4 regions of the Streptomyces sp. NPDC057445 genome follow, and region 3 is predicted to be linked to each of the others. Evidence: riboswitches for the same ligand, from Rfam matches in the RefSeq annotation. Region 3 holds a riboswitch; each other region holds the start of a gene.
The links. A riboswitch is a leader RNA that binds a small molecule or an ion and turns the genes downstream of it on or off. The one in region 3 is predicted to bind cobalamin.
Positions count from the first base shown of each region.

Region 1: another riboswitch for cobalamin. It lies ahead of ACFU5O_RS27220 (cobalamin biosynthesis protein); the one in region 3 lies ahead of metE (5-methyltetrahydropteroyltriglutamate--homocysteine S-methyltransferase).
Region 2: another riboswitch for cobalamin. It lies ahead of ACFU5O_RS34190 (acyl-CoA thioesterase); the one in region 3 lies ahead of metE (5-methyltetrahydropteroyltriglutamate--homocysteine S-methyltransferase).
Region 4: another riboswitch for cobalamin. It lies ahead of cobN (cobaltochelatase subunit CobN); the one in region 3 lies ahead of metE (5-methyltetrahydropteroyltriglutamate--homocysteine S-methyltransferase).

Region 1 covers NZ_JBHVDH010000016.1:63,285-67,489, forward strand. Annotated here, with positions in the region: gene ACFU5O_RS27210 (anion permease) at 1-963, shown strand, start outside; gene ACFU5O_RS27215 (hypothetical protein) at 980-1,201, shown strand; cobalamin riboswitch at 1,326-1,477, shown strand; gene ACFU5O_RS27220 (cobalamin biosynthesis protein) at 1,508-2,488, shown strand; gene ACFU5O_RS27225 (cobyric acid synthase) at 2,485-4,056, shown strand.
Region 2 covers NZ_JBHVDH010000029.1:16,190-20,394, reverse strand. Annotated here, with positions in the region: gene ACFU5O_RS34205 (hypothetical protein) at 1-254, shown strand, start outside; partial or broken gene ACFU5O_RS34200 (short-chain fatty acyl-CoA regulator family protein) at 933-1,148, shown strand; gene ACFU5O_RS34195 (cobalamin-binding protein) at 1,180-2,103, opposite strand; cobalamin riboswitch at 2,322-2,547, shown strand; gene ACFU5O_RS34190 (acyl-CoA thioesterase) at 2,592-3,038, shown strand; gene ACFU5O_RS34185 (ABC transporter substrate-binding protein) at 3,438-4,205, shown strand, end outside.
Region 3 covers NZ_JBHVDH010000036.1:211-4,415, reverse strand. Annotated here, with positions in the region: gene ACFU5O_RS35915 (SDR family NAD(P)-dependent oxidoreductase) at 1-427, opposite strand, end outside; gene ACFU5O_RS35910 (peptidylprolyl isomerase) at 655-1,149, opposite strand; cobalamin riboswitch at 1,658-1,880, shown strand; gene metE (5-methyltetrahydropteroyltriglutamate--homocysteine S-methyltransferase) at 2,055-4,205, shown strand, end outside.
Region 4 covers NZ_JBHVDH010000006.1:127,174-131,378, forward strand. Annotated here, with positions in the region: gene cobN (cobaltochelatase subunit CobN) at 1-2,604, opposite strand, end outside; cobalamin riboswitch at 2,643-2,777, opposite strand; gene ACFU5O_RS16290 (cobalamin biosynthesis protein CobG) at 2,836-4,125, shown strand; gene ACFU5O_RS16295 (precorrin-8X methylmutase) at 4,122-4,205, shown strand, end outside.

The sequences.
Region 1 (4,205 bases), on a different contig from region 3:
CTGCTGGGCCTGCCGTCCAGTTCCTCCCACGCGCTCTTCGGCGGTCTCATCGGTGCGGCCGTGATGTCCGCCGGTTTCTCCGCCGTCGACGGCGGCACCATCGTCACCAAGGTCCTGATCCCGGCCGTGGCCGCACCGGTCGTCGCCGGTCTCGCCGCGCTGTTCGCGACGAAGCTGACCTACAGGATCGGCAGCAGGGCCGACCAGAAGGCCACCGCCAAGGGCTACCGCGCCGGCCAGATCGCCTCCGCCGGACTCGTCTCCCTCGCCCACGGCACGAACGACGCGCAGAAGACCATGGGTGTCATCACCCTGGCCCTCGTCACCGGCGGCGTCCTCGTCCCGGGCTCGAACCCTCCGATGTGGGTCATCGTCTCCGCGGGCCTCGCGATCGCGCTCGGCACGTACCTGGGCGGCTGGCGCATCATCCGCACCATGGGCAAGGGCCTGACCGACCTCCAGCCGCAGCAGGGCTTCACCGCCCAGACCAGCGCCGCTACGGTCATCCTCGCCTCCTCGAACCTGGGCTTCTCGCTGTCCACCACCCAGTCCTGCTCCGGCGCCGTCATGGGCGCGGGCCTCGGCCGCAAGGGCGGTGTGGTCCGCTGGTCCACCGCGACCCGGATGTTCGTCGCCTGGGGCCTGACCCTGCCGGCCGCGGGTCTGGTCGGTGCCGCCGCCGAGTTCCTGACCAGTCAGGGCACTTGGGGCATCGCCGTCGTGGCGGTGCTGCTCCTCGCGGGCTCGGGCGTGATCTGGTCGCTCTCGCGCCGCAAGCCGGTCGACCACACGAACGTCACCGACGACGAGCTCACCGAGGCCGGTGCGGAGCCCGCGGGCGTCATCACCAACGCCATCGCGGCCGTCACCCCGCCGCCCACCGTCGCCGCGGCCGAGGAGCTCAAGGCCACCATCCCGGCCCCGGCCGGCGAGTCCAACCCCGCGCCCGCCGCCACGGTCTAAGGAAGAAACGAACCCCATGAAGATCGACTGGGCAGCTCTCGGCTCCGTCTTCGGCGTGAGCCTCGTCGTCACCGTCGCCCTGGTGGGCCTGTTCACCCTGGGCATCGTGGGCCTCGCCAAGCAGGAAGCCGCCTCGGCGCAGGGGGGCTCCGCGGCCCTCACCCGCACGGGCGCGTACGCCTGTTTCGCGCTCTGCGTGGCCGCGGTCGCGTACGGGATCTATCTGATCGTCGTCTGACGGTCGTACACCACCCTGTACGGCAGGAGCCGGGCCTCGTGGACGAGGTCCGGCTCCTGCCGTGTCCGGGGCCCTGTGTGGGACTCCGCACACTGTCCCTGCGCAGGTCAAAGGCGAGTTGACGGTTGTTCTCGACCATGGTGGACTTCCGGAGCCATTACGGCGGCAGAAGAGGAAGCCGGTGCGAATCCGGCGCGGTCCCGCCACTGTCACGGGTGCACTCCCCTCACCGGAGCACCCCGGAGCCAGGAACTCTCTCCCGCCGGTCACGTCGAGCCAGGGCGCGGACCCTGAGTGAGGACGAACATGCCTGCCGATCCGGGGGGCTGGGGGGATGTCTCCCCAGAGATCACTTTCGCGTGCGGTGCTGCTGCCGGACTCTTCGGCGACCTGCTTCTCGGCGATCCGCGCCGCGGGCATCCGGTCGCCGCGTTCGGCCGGACCGCCGCTGCCGTCGAACGGGTGCTGTGGCGCGACCACCGGGGTTGGGGCGCGCTGCACACCGCGTTGTGCGCCGGGGGCGCGGTCGCCGCGGGAGCGCTGGCCGCTGCCTCCGTACGCCGTTCCCGTACCGCCTCGTTCGCCCTGACGGCCGCCGCCACCTGGGCCGTCGTCGGTGGTACGTCGCTGGGCCGGGAGGCCGGGGCGATCGGGGGAGCACTGGCCGCCGGGGACCTCGAGGTCGCCCGCGAGCGGCTGCCGCATCTGTGCGGGCGTGACCCGCAGGCACTGGACGGCCCCGGGATCGCCCGCGCCGTCGTCGAGTCCGTCGCGGAGAACACCTCGGACGCGGTGGTCGGCGCGCTGGTGTGGGGCGCGCTCGGCGGGGTGCCCGGCCTCATCGGCTTCCGTGCCGTCAACACCCTGGACGCCATGGTGGGCCACAGATCCGCCCGCCACCGCAGGTACGGCTGGGCATCGGCGCGGCTCGACGACGCGGCGGGCTGGCCCGGCGCTCGCCTCACCGCCGGACTCGCGGTACTCGCGGGCGGAGATCCACGCGGCGCCGTACGCGCCTGGCGCGCCGATGCCGCGAAGCATCCGAGCCCCAACGCCGGTCCGGTGGAGGCGTCGTTCGCGGGGGCGCTCGGGGTAAGGCTCGGGGGGACGCTCTCGTACGGCGGACGGGTCGAGCACCGTCCCGTGCTCAACGCGGAGGGGCGCACGGTCGAGGTCACGGACATCGAGCGGGCGGTACGGCTCTCGCGGCGCGTGGGCGTCCTGGCCCTCGCGGTGTGCGCGGGCGCGCGGCTCGCATACGGGGCAACGAGGGGGAGGCGCACATGAGGGGCGGCGGACTGCTGGTCGCCGGGACCACGTCGGACGCGGGTAAGAGCGTCGTCACGGCGGGCATCTGCCGGTGGCTCGTGCGCCAGGGCGTGAAGGTCGCGCCCTTCAAGGGCCAGAACATGTCCCTCAATTCGTTCGTGACCCGCGAGGGAGCGGAGATCGGCAGGGCGCAGGCCATGCAGGCCCAGGCGGCGCGCGTGGAGCCCTCGGCGCTCATGAACCCCGTGCTGCTCAAACCGGGCAGCGACCGCTCCAGCCAGGTCGTGCTGATGGGCAGGCCGGTGGGCGAACTGAGCGCGCGCGGGTTCTTCGGGGGGCCCGGGCCCGCGGCGCAGCCGCATTCAGGCGGTGTGTCCCCGGGGAAAGTGCTGCACGGAGGCCGGCGGCAGGAGCTGTTCGAGCCCGTCGTGGAGTGCCTGGCGCAACTGCGCGACACCTACGACGCCGTCATCTGCGAAGGCGCCGGCAGCCCCGCCGAGATCAATCTGCGGCGTACCGACATCGTCAACATGGGCATCGCGCGCGCCGCGCGCCTGCCGGTGCTGGTGGTCGGGGACATCGACCGGGGCGGGGTCTTCGCGCAGTTCTTCGGTACGACGGCGCTGCTCGCGCCGGAGGACCAGGAACTGGTCGCGGGCTATCTGGTCAACAAGTTCCGGGGCGATGTGACGCTGCTGGAGCCGGGACTGGAGATGCTGCACGGGCTGACCGGACGGCGGACGTACGGCGTGCTTCCGTACGCGCACGGGCTCGGCATCGACGAGGAGGACGGCCTGCGCGTCTCCCTGCGGGGCGCCGTCCGCGAGTCCGTGACCTCGGCGCCGGTCGGTGAGGACGTCCTGCGGGTCGCGGTGTGCGCCGTGCCGCTGATGTCCAACTTCACCGACGTGGACGCCCTGGCGGCCGAACCGGGCGTCGTGGTGCGGTTCGTGGACCGCGCGGAAGAGCTCACCGACGCCGACCTGGTGATCGTTCCCGGCACCCGCGGGACCGTGAAGGCGCTCGCCTGGCTGCGCGAACGCGGACTCGCGGACGCGATCGCCCGGCGCGCGGCGGAGGGCAGGCCGGTGCTGGGGATCTGCGGCGGCCTCCAGGCCCTGGGCGAGCGCATCGAGGACGACGTCGAGTCACGTGCCGGTGCGGTCGAGGGCCTCGGGCTGCTGCCGCTGCGGGTGCGGTTCGCGCGCGAGAAGACCCTGGCGCGGCCCGTCGGTGAGGCGCTCGGCGAGCGGGTCGAGGGGTACGAGATCCACCACGGTGTCGCCGAAGTCCTGGGCGGCGAGCCCTTCCTGGACGGCTGCCGGGTGGGGGCGGTGTGGGGGACCCACTGGCACGGCTCGCTGGAGAGCGACGGCTTCCGGCGGGCGTTCCTCCGCGAGGTGGCCGCGGCGGCCGGGCGGCGTTTCGTGCCCGCGCCGGACACGAGCTTCGGCGCCCTGCGCGAGGAGCAGCTCGACCGGCTCGGAGACCTGATCGAGGAACACGCGGACACGGACGCGCTGCTGAAGCTCATCGAGTCGGGCCCGCCCGCCGGGCTGCCGTTCGTTCCGCCGGGGGCGCCGTGAGCGGGGCCCGCGGGATCCCGGCGTGCGCGGGGAGGGCTCTTCCACCCCGGACCCGGGAGCGTCGGACGGCGGGCCGTGCCCGCACAGGCAGGGCCAAGGGCGCCGGCGTGGCGCACATCCCCCACAACTCCTCCGAAGCCGGATGGAAG
Region 2 (4,205 bases), on a different contig from region 3:
GGAAGACCTACCGCGAAGCCATCATGAAGGCTCTGTACGAGACCACGGAAGGCAATCGCCTCCTCGGTGTCACCGGGACGAAGCTGCGCGACGACCTCGAGGTCCCTGAGCAGGATCTGGCCGCCGCCTGCGCATACCTGGAGGGCGAAGGACTCGTCACCGTCGACTGGGCCCGGGGAAACACACCCACGATGGTCACACTGACACACCAGGGAATCCTGCTCATGGAGGCCGAAGAGGAAGGACGCGGCTGACACGGCGCGGCCTCACCCGGTCAGGGACCTGAGCGACCCAAAAAGATCGCTTATGCCAGAAACGCACCTCGGACATACGATGGTGAGTGGGCCGGTGCACTCTCACGTGCAACCGACCCGGAAGGGCGGCCCCGGTGTGTAAACGCCGGGGCCGTTGCGCACGGTCGGTGCGACGGCAGCGAACAGGGCCGGAGTGAGCCGCCCGGAGGCGCCGGCAGCGTGTGCCGCACGGCAGACGAAGGAGGCCCGGCAGCCGCGCCCCCCACCGACGAGACCACTTCCCATGACCCCATGTCGACGCACCCGCCCCCGTGGCCTCAGCGCCGCTGACGGCAGTCCGGGAGCTGGCAGCCGGCCACCGGCGTATCCGTGCGCCTCGCCGAAGCGGGAGCCACCGTCCAGTCTCGTAGGCCCAATTCGCTGATGGAGCAGTGCAGTCGTGCATACGATTCGTCTGCTCCCATCCCGATCCGGAGCGACAACCGAATGCGTACGCGACTGTCATGGTCTGCAGCGTGGAGCCTCGAGCCTGGCCCACGCGAAGCCGGCACGCCCCAACGCCCCGATCAAAGTGGGCCTCACCGTGCAGGGCCCCGACGGAACCCTCTTCAAGGGCAGCATCAGGACGAAGGGGCACAACGGGATCCTGCCGGGCTCGCGTGCCCGGCGCCGCGTCGCCTCGGCTGCGAGGTCCGCCACGCCTCCCGGCTCGTCTACTCCGACGGGCTGGACCTCGACAACACCTCCGCGGCCACCCCGATCGGGATGGGCTGCCGGGTCTGCGAACGCCTCGACTGCCCGCAACGCGCCGTACCGCCCCTGGGCCGGCCGCTGACCATCGACGAGAACAGCAGCACCTTCGTTCCCTATCCCGTCGCGGACACGCAGAACTGAGCACCCGGCGCCGCGGCACGTTCCGCCGCCGTTACGCGCGCAGCCGTCGGGCCTCCTGCGGGGTCACGGGCTCTCCCGCCCGGACGGAGTGCAGGACATGGGCCAGGACCTCCGCCCCTCTGACCACCCTGGGACCCGGCCGGTTGAAGTAGGCCGGACCGTCGAGGATCCACGCCTCGCCCCTGCGTACGGCCGGCAGATCGTCCCAGCCCGGAAGCGACGTGAGCAGATCGCTCTCTTGCAGTGTGCGCTCGGGGGCGAACCCGCACGGCATGACGAGGACGACGTCCGGACGTGCGGCACGTACCGCGTCCCACTCCATGGGCTTGGTGTGTTCGCCCGGCGACGCCAGCAGCGGCTGCCCGCCGGCGCAGGCGATCTGCTCGGGAACCCAGTGGCCGGCAGGCCAGAGCGGATCGAGCCATTCGACGGCCACCACGCGGGGCCGCGGCAGCCCGGCGGTCAGCCGTTCCACCTTCGCCAGTCGCTCACGCAGTTCCGATCGCCGCTGTTCGGCCCGCTCGGGTACGCCCAGCAGCGCACCCACCCGGACCAGGCAGTCCAGCACATCGCCCAGGGTCCGGGGCTCCAGGCTCAGCACCCTGGGCCCGGGCCCGCCGTCCAGCACCCGTACGGCCCGGGACACCCCGCTGTACGACACCGCGCACACGTCGCACACGTCCTGGGTGAGGACCACGTCGGGGGCGAGCTCCGTGAGGGCGGCGGTGTCCAGGGTGTAGAGCGAGGAACCCGAGTGCGCCGCCCCGCCCACCGCGTCGGAGATCTCCCGGCTGCTGAGCGCGTCCGCCGAGAACTGCGCGGCGGTGACCACGGGGACGGCCTCCACATCGCGGGGCGGCCAGTCGCATTCGTGCGTGCGGCCCACCAGGTCGCCGATCAGACCGAGCTCGGCCACGATGTCGGTGGCTGCAGGGAGCAGCGAAACGATGCGCATCCTCCGACCCTAGGGTCTTTCGTCCGGATCGGGCCGGATCGGTGAGAGGGGTCCGGCGGACGAGAGAGCCGGGACCCGGCCGTGCCGGACGGCGGGGTGAGTCGGTGGTTGACTCCTGCGCCCCAAGAGGCGAGCCGTGCGGGGCGGAGAGGGCGGGGAAGGAAGGCAGCCGGTCCGGCTTCGCCGGTCGGGCTGGTCGGGCTCGTCGCGGGAGCGGATACCCTGGCGCTGCAGCTGGTTCGCGCCCGTCAGCCAGGCGGGATGCGTCGTAAGAGGGAACCCGGTGGGAATCCGGGACTGCCCCGCAGCGGTGAGCGGGAACGACCGCCGTCATACGCACTGGACCCGGATGGGTCCGGGAAGCGACGGCCAGTAGGTGCCTCGTCCTTATGGACAGGGGCGTGCCCGCGAGTCCGAAGACCTGCCGCTGCCCGTACGCCACTGGTGCGTGCGGTGCCGCTTGCCGCGACTCGCGAAGGAGAGTTGACGTGGCCGACCGAACCGCCACCCTGCCCGCGCCTGCCACCCGCAAGGCCCCGGCCGATTCCCGGGTGACCCTCGCACACATCATGAGCGAGCACGACACCAATCTGTACGGCACCATCCATGGCGGCATGGTGATGAAGCTGATCGACGACGCAGCCGCGGCCGCTGCCGGGCGTCACGCCGACGGGCCCGCCGTGACCGTCTCGGTCGACCGGCTGACGTTCATCTCCCCGGTCCGGGCAGGTGATCTTCTGAGCGTGCATGCCGAACTGGAGCGCGCCGGGCGGACGTCCATGACCGTTGCGGTCCGGGTGACCCCCGAGCGGTGGAACGCCTCAGGCCCCGTCGCCGAAGTGGCCACCGGGCGGCTGACGTTCGTCGCGATCGACACCGACGGCAGACCGCGTAGCGTTCCGGCACTCGATACCGCGGTCGCCGACGGACCCTGAGCCGTCCGTCCCTACCGTGACTCCGCACGGGGCGGCCGCGCCTCCGCCCCGTCCGGAATCGCGCCCGCACGCACGGGACGTGGCTCGTTGCTCCGCCTTCGGGCGTGGTCGAAGCCGTTGGTTCCGGAACCCCCGCGCGGGCGCTTCCACCCGGCACGCCGCCTTTCGTCAGGCGAGCCACGGCCCAGGTAGCGGGAGCGGCGGGAGTCGGTCACGAGCACAACCGTCGTGCCTCGGTGAGCCCCCTTCGGGTCCCGACCGAGACTATTGCCCATTATTCGTAGTTGCATAGGGTTCGCGAGATGCGACGAACGAGTGCGGGTTCGTGTCCCCGACACGGCTCGCCCGCTCCGCGACGTGCGCCGGCCACCGGCCCACCGCGGTGAGAGGAACCACGGAATGAAGAACAGGCTCCGGCTGTCCTTGCTGCTGGCCCCGGCCACGGCTCTGTTGGTGGCGGGCTGCGGGAGCGCCGCCCCGCAAGACGCCCCATCGACGGATTCGGCCGCCAAGGGCTTTCCGGTCACGGTGTCCAACTGCGGTGTGAAGACCACCTATCAGCGCGCGCCACAGCGAGCGGTGTCGCTGAACCAGCACGCGACCGAGGTGATGCTCGCGCTCGGGCTGGAGAAGTCGATGGTGGGCACCGGCTACCTCGACGACAAGATCCTGCCGGAGTACCGGGCCGCCTACGACGGACTCAAGGTTCTGTCCAAGGAGTACCCGTCCTTCGAGGCACTCCTGACCGCCGAACCGGACTTCGTCTACGGCGGGTTCGCCAGCACCTTCGACGAGAAGGAGGGTCGCAGCCGCGCCGCGTTCACCAAGGCCGGGATCAACACCCACCTCAACATCGAGGAATGCTCCTCCGGGCCCGTGACGATGGACAAGATGGACGAGGAGATCCGGGCCCTCGGCAAGATCTTCGGCGTCGCGGGCCGGGCGGAGCAGCAGGTCAAGAAGCTGCACGGCACGCTGGACGCCGTCGAGGAGAAGCTGTCCGGCGTCACCCCCACCAAGCTCTTCGTGTACGACAGCGGCGACAAGACCGCATTCACTGCAGGCGGTACGGGCATAGGCAACGAGATGATCAAGCAGGCCGGCGGAGTCAATCTCTTCGCCGACGTGGACAAGGCGTTCGGCGACGTATCGTTCGAGCAGGTGGCC
Region 3 (4,205 bases):
AGAGCCGGTTGACGAGGGCGAAGTGGCCGAGGTGGTTGGTCGCGAACTGTGCCTCCCAGCCCGGTCCGACCCGCGTCTCCGGGCAGGCCATGATCCCGGCGTTGTTGATCATCAGGTCGATGGTGCGGCCGGAGGCGATGAAGCGCTCGGTGAAGCGACGGACGCTCTCGAGATCCGAGAGATCCAGTTCATCGACCTCCACGCCGTCGATACCACCGACAGCTTCCCTGGCGACCGCGGGACGCCGGGCGGGCACCAGGACGGCGGCGCCGGCACCGGCAAGCGCCCGTGCCGTCTCCAGTCCGAGGCCCGAATAGCCGCCGGTGACGATCGCCAGTTTTCCTGTGAGGTCGATGCCGCGCACAACGTCCTGTGCGGTGCTTCGGGCGCCGAAGCCCGATTCGATCCTGTGCTGTGGAGTTGCCATGCCTCGAACCTACGAATTGAAGTGCGCTCGAAGACAAGTCGTGGCCGGGTCGACGCCGCATCTCATCCGAATGAACGGTCGTTGTCGCCGGGGGCCTCGAACCCGGACCGCGGTGCCCGGTCGCGAACCACCGTCAACGCCCGGATGTCCAGGATCGATTCGGCGGACCGGGGCCGGGCGGCACCTGCGGAGGCAATGTGCCCGGCCCCGGACGTCGCGCGCGTGGATCAGGACTCGACGACGCCCGACTTGGCGATCGTGATCTTCGCCTTGGGGGCGCCGCTGCGCGAGCCCAGGCCCTCGATCTGCTTGACGATGTCCATGCCCTCGACGACCTCGCCGAAGACGACGTGCTTGTTGTCCAGCCAGTCGGTGACGATGGTGGTGATGAAGAACTGCGAGCCGTTGGTGTTCGGGCCCGCGTTGGCCATGGAGAGCTGGCCCGGCTTGGTGTGCTTGAGCTGGAAGTTCTCGTCGGCGAACTTCTCGCCGTAGATGCTCTTGCCGCCCGTTCCGTTGCCGGCGGTGAAGTCGCCGCCCTGCAGCATGAAGTCGGGGATGACGCGGTGGAACGAAGAGCCCTCGTAGCCGTAGCCGTGCTCGCCGGTGGCGAGCTCGCGGAAGTTCTTGGCGGTCCTGGGGACCACGTCGTCGAACAGCTCGAAGACGATCCGGCCTGCGGGCTTGTCGTCAATGGTGATGTCGAAGAAAACGTTACTCATGGCTTCATCCTGACACCCGCGGTCACAGATCTCACATCGGACCCACCGTGAGAAGGACCGGTGGGACCCCGTGACTCTCGGTCGGCTCCCCGCGAAGGCCGGAGTCGGGCCGGAAGCACCGGCCGTCGACGGATGCCCGGCAGCGCCGCTCGGGACGGGGAGAGGCCCACGGAAAAGGTTCTTCCAGGAGTCGGCATCGGTCCGGCCGAGTGCCGGTTCCATCGCGCCGGCTGCCGGGGCAGGGTCCTGGAGCGGTGCAGCGGTGCAGCGGTCGCTGCCGGTGTCCGGAAGGCGCGCCGCGACCGCACGGCGGCGTCCGGGGACGGCGGCACGGCTCGTGGTCGGCCGTCGCGATCCGTGGACGTGGCAGGCCCATGCCGAGAGGTCGCGTCGCACCTGTCGGGACCAGGTCCGCCGGAACGGACGGGAAGCGGTGCCGGAGCGAGCGGCCCCGCCGATGGCGGGCGTCTTCCCACCGGTGGTGTCCACACGTGCGCTCGTAGCGCATAGTCTGGCTCGTGCAGCTGGTTCGCCCTGTCCGCCAGGCAGGCGCGTCGTAAGAGGGAACCCGGTGGGAATCCGGGACTGCCCCGCAGCGGTGAGTGGGAACGACCGCCGTCATACGCACTGGGCCCGCCCGGGTCCGGGAAGCGACGGCCAGTAGGTGTCCGCCGGGAGACCGGCAGATGTGCCCGCGAGTCCGAAGACCTGCCCGTTGCCCGCACGCGACGTACGCGCGCGGAGATCCCGGTGACCTCGAGGGCGGGTTGGGAGCACCCCGGACGAAAGTCCGGGGAGTACACACCAGGTGGCGGCAGCAACACCGGCCGCCCGGTGCGCCGTTCCTTCGCGCTCTCGACCTGTCCCGGGGTCATATCGGAGACATGCTCGCGAAGGAGAGTTCCGTGACCAGCAAGTCAGCGACCGTGGACGCACGGGCCACCGTGTACGGCTATCCCCGGCAGGGGCGCAACCGGGAACTGAAGAAGGCGATCGAGGGCTACTGGAAGGGCCGCGTCACCGCCGACGCCCTCCGGGACACCGCGTCCGCACTGCGCCGGGCCAACTGGCGGCAACTGACCGAAGCCGGCGTCCACGAGGTGCCCACCGGCGACTTCTCGTACTACGACCACGTTCTCGACACCAGCGTGATGCTCGGCGCGATCCCCGAGCGCCACCGGGCCGCCGTCGCCGCGGAACCCCTGGACGGCTACTTCGCCATGGCTCGCGGCACGCAGGACGTGGCCCCGCTCGAGATGACCAAGTGGTTCGACACCAACTACCACTACCTGGTCCCGGAGCTCGGCCCCGACACCGACTTCTCCGCCGACTCCACCCAGCAGGTCGCCCAGCTGGCCGAGGCGCTCGCGCTCGGTCTCACCCCGCGCCCCGTGCTCGTCGGGCCGGTCACCTATCTGCTGCTGGCCAAGCCCGCCCCCGGCGTCCCCGCGGACTTCGAGCCGCTGACCCTGCTGGACCGTCTGCTTCCGGTGTACGCCGATGTGCTGTCGGACCTGAAGGCCGCGGGCGCCGAGTGGGTGCAGCTTGACGAACCCGCACTCGTTCAGGACCGCACCCCCGCCGAGCTGAACGCCGTCGCCAGGGCGTACCGGGACCTCGGCGGACTCGAGAACCGGCCGCGTCTGCTGGTCGCCTCCTACTTCGACCGGCTCGGTGAGGCACTGCCGGTCCTGGCCAGGACCCCCGTCGACGGCCTCGCGCTCGACTTCACCGGTCCGGCCGCCGCCAACCTCGACGATCTCGCCGCGGTCGGCGGGCTGCCGGGCAGGCGCCTGGTCGCCGGCGTGGTGGACGGCCGCAACATCTGGATCAACGATTACGAGAAGTCCCTCACCACCCTCGCCACCCTGCTGGGCCTCGCGGGCCAGGTCGATGTCGCCGCCTCCTGCTCGCTCCTCCACGTTCCGCTGGACACCGCGGGCGAGCGGGACATCGACCCGCAGATCCTGCGCTGGCTGGCATTCGCCAGGCAGAAGAGCGCGGAGATCGTCACGCTTGCCAAGGGCCTGACCCAGGGCACCGACACGATCGCCGCCGAACTCGCCGCCAACCGGGCCGATCTCGCCTCCCGGGCCGGCTCCGCGATCACCCATGACCCGGCCGTACGGGCCCGGACGGCGGCCGTCACCGACGTCGACGGACGCCGCGCCCAGCCGTACGCCGAGCGGACCGCGGCGCAGCGCGCCCATCTCGGCCTGCCGCTGCTGCCGACCACCACCATCGGCTCGTTCCCGCAGACCGTTGAACTGCGGTCCGCCCGCGCCGACCTGCGCGCCGGCCGGACCGACACCACCGGCTACGAGAAGCGCATCAGGGCCGAGATCGCGGAAAACATCGCCTTCCAGGAGAAGGCCGGGATCGACGTCCTGGTGCACGGCGAGCCTGAACGCAACGACATGGTGCAGTACTTCGCCGAACAGCTGACGGGCTACCTCGCCACCCAGCACGGCTGGGTCCAGTCGTACGGCACCCGCTACGTCCGCCCGCCGGTCCTCGCCGGCGACATCTCCCGCTCCGGGCCGATGACCGTGCGCTGGACCTTGTACGCCCAGTCGCTCACCGACCGGCCGGTCAAGGGCATGCTCACCGGCCCGGTCACCATGCTCGCCTGGTCCTTCGTCCGCGACGACCAGCCGCTCGGCGACACCGCACGCCAGGTGGCGCTGGCCCTGCGCGACGAGGTCACCGATCTGGAGTCCGCGGGCACGTCGGTCATCCAGGTCGACGAACCGGCCCTGCGCGAGACCCTCCCGTTGCGGGCTGCCGACCGGCCCCGCTATCTGGACTGGGCGACAGAGGCGTTCCGCCTCACCACCGGCGGCGTCCGGCCCGGCACCCAGATCCACACGCACATGTGCTACGCCGAGTTCGGCGACATTCTCCAGGCGATCGAGGACCTGGACGCCGATGTCATCAGCCTGGAAGCCGCCCGGTCCCATATGCAGGTCGCCGGTGAACTCGCCACGGCGGGCTACCCGCGGGAGGTCGGACCGGGCGTGTACGACATCCACTCACCCCGCGTACCGGCCGCTGAC
Region 4 (4,205 bases), on a different contig from region 3:
CGTACCCCACAGCGAGAGGCCGACGGAGGTGGGCCAGTCGCCGTTGTCCGTGCGGTAGCGGGTCAGCAGCGAGTCGGCGAGGGCCTGGCCGGTCTCCCAGGCGAGCCGCGAGGGGACGGCCTTGGGGTCGACGGAGTAGAAGTTGCGGCCGGTCGGCAGGACGTTGACGAGGCCGCGCAGGGGGGAGCCGGAGGGGCCCGCGGGGACGAAGCCGCCATTGAGCGCGTGGACCGCGTGGTCGAGTTCGTCGGTCGTGGCGGACAGGCGCGGGACGACCTCGCGGGCGGCGAAGTCGAGGATGTCGGCGACGGCCTGCCCGTGTCCCTCCGCCACGGACGCGACGGCGGCCGGGTCCCAGTCGGCGGCCTCCATCGCCTCGACCAGGGTGCGGGCCGCTGCCTCCGCCTCGTCGGCGGTGGTGCGGGTGGCGGCGGACTCGTCGAGGCCGAGGGCCTCGCGCAGCCCGGGCAGGGCGGTGGTGCCGCCCCAGATCTGGCGGGCACGCAGGATCGACAGGACGAGGTTGACCCGCTCGGGGCCGGTCGGCGCGCCGCCGAGGACATGCAGACCGTCGCGGATCTGGGCGTCCTTGACCTCGCACAGCCAGCCGTCGACATGGAGCAGGAAGTCGTCGAAGCCGTCGTCGTCGGGGCGGTCGTCGAGCCCCAGGTCGTGGTCGAGCTTCGCGGCCTGGATCAGGGTCCAGATCTGGGCGCGGATGGCCGGGAGCTTCGCCGGGTCCATGGAGGAGATCTGCGCGTACTCGTCGAGCAGCTGCTCCAGGCGCGCGATGTCGCCGTAGGAGTCGGCGCGGGCCATCGGCGGGACGAGATGGTCGATGAGGGTGGCGTGCACACGGCGCTTGGCCTGGGTGCCCTCGCCCGGGTCGTTGACCAGGAACGGGTAGATCAGCGGCAGATCGCCGAGCGCCGCGTCCGGGGCGCAGGCGGCGGACAGGCCGGCGTTCTTGCCGGGCAGCCACTCCAGGTTGCCGTGCTTGCCGAGGTGGATCATCGCGTCGGCGCCGAAGCCTCCCCCAGAGCCTTCGGCCTGGGAGGTACCCCCAGTCGTCTGCGGGGCCGCGATCCAGCGGTAGGCGGCGAGATAGTGGTGGGAGGGCGGCAGATCGGGATCGTGGTAGATCGCGATCGGGTTCTCGCCGAAGCCGCGCGGGGGCTGGATGACGATGACCAGGTTTCCGCGGCGCAGGGCGGCGAGCACGATGTCGCCCTCGGGATTGCGGGAGCGGTCCAGGAACATCTCGCCGGGCGCCGGGCCCCAGTGCTCCTCGACGTGCTCGCGCAGCTCGGCGGGCAGGGTCGCGTACCAGCGCCTGTAGTCGGCCGCCGGGATGCGGACCGGATTGCGGGCGAGCTGCTCCTCGGTGAGCCAGTCCTGGTCGTGGCCGCCCGCCTCGATGAGCGCGTAGATCAGCTCGTCGCCGTCGCCGGACTCGAGACCCGGGACCTCCTCCGTACCGAAGTCGTAGCCTTCCGACCGCAGGCGGCGCAGGAGGGAGACGGCGGACGCGGGGGTGTCCAGGCCCACGGCGTTGCCGATCCGGGAGTGCTTGGTCGGGTACGCGGACAGGACGAGCGCGAGGCGCTTGTCGGCGTTCGGGATGTGGCGCAGCCGGGCGTGGCGCACGGCGATCCCCGCGACGCGGGCGGCACGCTCGGGGTCCGCGACGTACGCCGGGAGTCCGTCCTCGTCGATCTCCTTGAAGGAGAACGGGACGGTGATGAGGCGCCCGTCGAACTCGGGCACGGCGACCTGGCTGGCGGCGTCCAGCGGGGACAGTCCCTCGTCGTTCTCCTCCCAGGAGCTGCGCGATCCGGTCAGGCACAGGGCCTGGAGCACAGGTACGTCGAGCCCGGCGAGCGCGCCCGCGTCCCAGGACTCGTCGTCGCCGCCGGCCTGTGCCTCTGCGGGCCGGGTGCCGCCGGCGGCGAGGACGGTGGTGACGACGGCGTCGGCGCCGCGGAGCCGGTCGAGGAGTTCGGGCTCGGGGGCGCGCAGGGAGGCGACGTAGAGGGGGAGCGCCCGGGCGCCCGCGTCCTCGACGGCGTCGCAGAGGGTGCCGACGAACGCGGTGTTGCCGCTCATGTGGTGGGCGCGGTAGTAGAGCACGGCGACGGTCGGTCCGTCGGTGCTCCTCGCCTCGCGGTCCAGGTGGCCCCATGTGGGCGCGGGGGCCGGGGGCTCGAAGCCGTGACCCGTCAGCAGGACCGTGTCGGACAGGAACCGGGCGAGCTGTTCCAGATTGTCCGGGCCGCCGTGCGCGAGGTAGGCGTGCGCCTCTGCGGCGATGCCGATGGGGACGGTGGACGCCTCCATCAGCTGGGCGTCGGGGGCCTGTTCACCGGTGAGGACCACGACGGGCTTCTGCTGGGCGAGCAGGATGTCGAGGCCCTCCTGCCAGGCGCGGATGCCGCCGAGGAGGCGTACGACCACGAGGTCGGCGCCGTCCAGCAGGCCGGGGAGGTCCTCGAGCGGGAGGCGGGAGGGGTTGGCGAAGCGGTACCCGACCGGACCCGCAGCCGCGCGTGCGCTGAGCAGGTCGGTGTCGGAGGTCGACAGCAGCAGGATCGTCGCGTGCGTCATCGCGTGCGCAGGCCTTCCTCGGGGTGTCCGCGCCCCGGGTGGTCGTGAGGACGGCGGGAGTTCCTGGCTCACCGGACCTCGGGGTGAGGCCTGGCTGACAGTGGCGGGACCGCGCCGGATTCGCACCGGGCTTCCTCCCTAGGGTCCTGGGACCCTGTGCCGTTTGCATAGTAGAGGCTGCCGCCCGGCTGCAGGGCGGCCACCTGGAAGGACGTCGGTATGCTCGCCGCCATGCCGCCCACACCGACAACACCCCCGGACCCGGGCGAACCTCGCATACGGGACCGGGACGACGCCTGCCCCGGCGCACTGCGGCTGCATGCGGCGGACGACGGGCACCTGGCCCGACTCCGCCTGCCTGCGGGCACTTTGACGACTCATCAGGTATCTGTGCTGGTCGACGCGGCGGAGCGGCTGGGCGACGGTGCGCTGAGCATCACCTCCCGTGGGAACGTGGAGCTGCGCGGCCTCGGCGAGGGATGCGGGGCACGGCTCGCGGCGCTGCTCCGGGAGGCCGGGCTGCTCCCCTCCGACACCCATGAGCGGGTGCGCAACGTCATGGCCTCGCCTCTCGCCGGACTCGACGGACTCGGCTGCGCCGACGTGCAGTTGTGGGCGCGGGAGCTGGACGAGCTGCTGTGCGCGAGCGAGCGGGCGGCGGGACTCTCCGGCCGCTTCCTGTTCGCCCTGGACGACGGGCGGGGCGATGTGGCGGGTCTGGGCGCGGATGTGACCTTGCTCGCAGAGCCGGGCGGTACCGCCGTCGTACGGATCGGACCGGGGACCTTTCCCGTCCGCGCCGCCGACGCCCCGCGGGCGGCCGTCGCGGCCGCAGAGGCGTTCCTCGCCGCGGCAGAGGCGGCGGGCACCGGGGCGTGGCGGGTACGGGAGCTACCCGCCGGGCAGGACATGGCGGTGGACGCGTATCTGCGGGGTGCGGGCATCGAACCCGTAGGGCGAACGACTGCCGACAGCGCTGCCCGTCCGCCGCTGCCGGGCACACATCGGGCCGGTCCGCCGCCCGGGATCGTTCAAGGCCCCGCCGCCTGGGCCCTTTCCGTCGCCGCCCCGCTCGGGCGGCTCACGGCGGCGCAGGCGCGCGCGCTGCTTCCCGCGCCCGAGGGCGACGTACGCCTCACCCCCTGGCGCGGGGTCGTCGTGCCCGGCTTCGCGGACCGGGCGGCGGCCGGGACGCGGCTCACGCAGCTCGACGACGCGGGGCTGATCACCGGCCCTGACTCCCCCTGGTACGGCGTCGGCGCCTGCACCGGCCGGCCCGGGTGCGCCAAGTCCCTGGCCGACGTACGGGCCGACGCGACACCGGGCCGGGGCGGGCTGCCCGTGTACTGGTCGGGCTGCGAGCGGCGGTGCGGTCGTCCGCAGGGGGAGTACGTGGACGTCGTGGCCACCGCGGACGGCGCGTACCGGGTGACCGTGCACGGCGCCGCCGTACCCGTACCGTCGCGCGCGCAGCTCGCCGACACCATCGCCACCGTCCGAACCCGCACGACGACGAAATGAGCAGGAGCAGAGTGTTCGACTACGAGAAGGACGGCGCGGAGATCTACCGCCAGTCCTTTGCCACCATCCGCGCAGAGGCC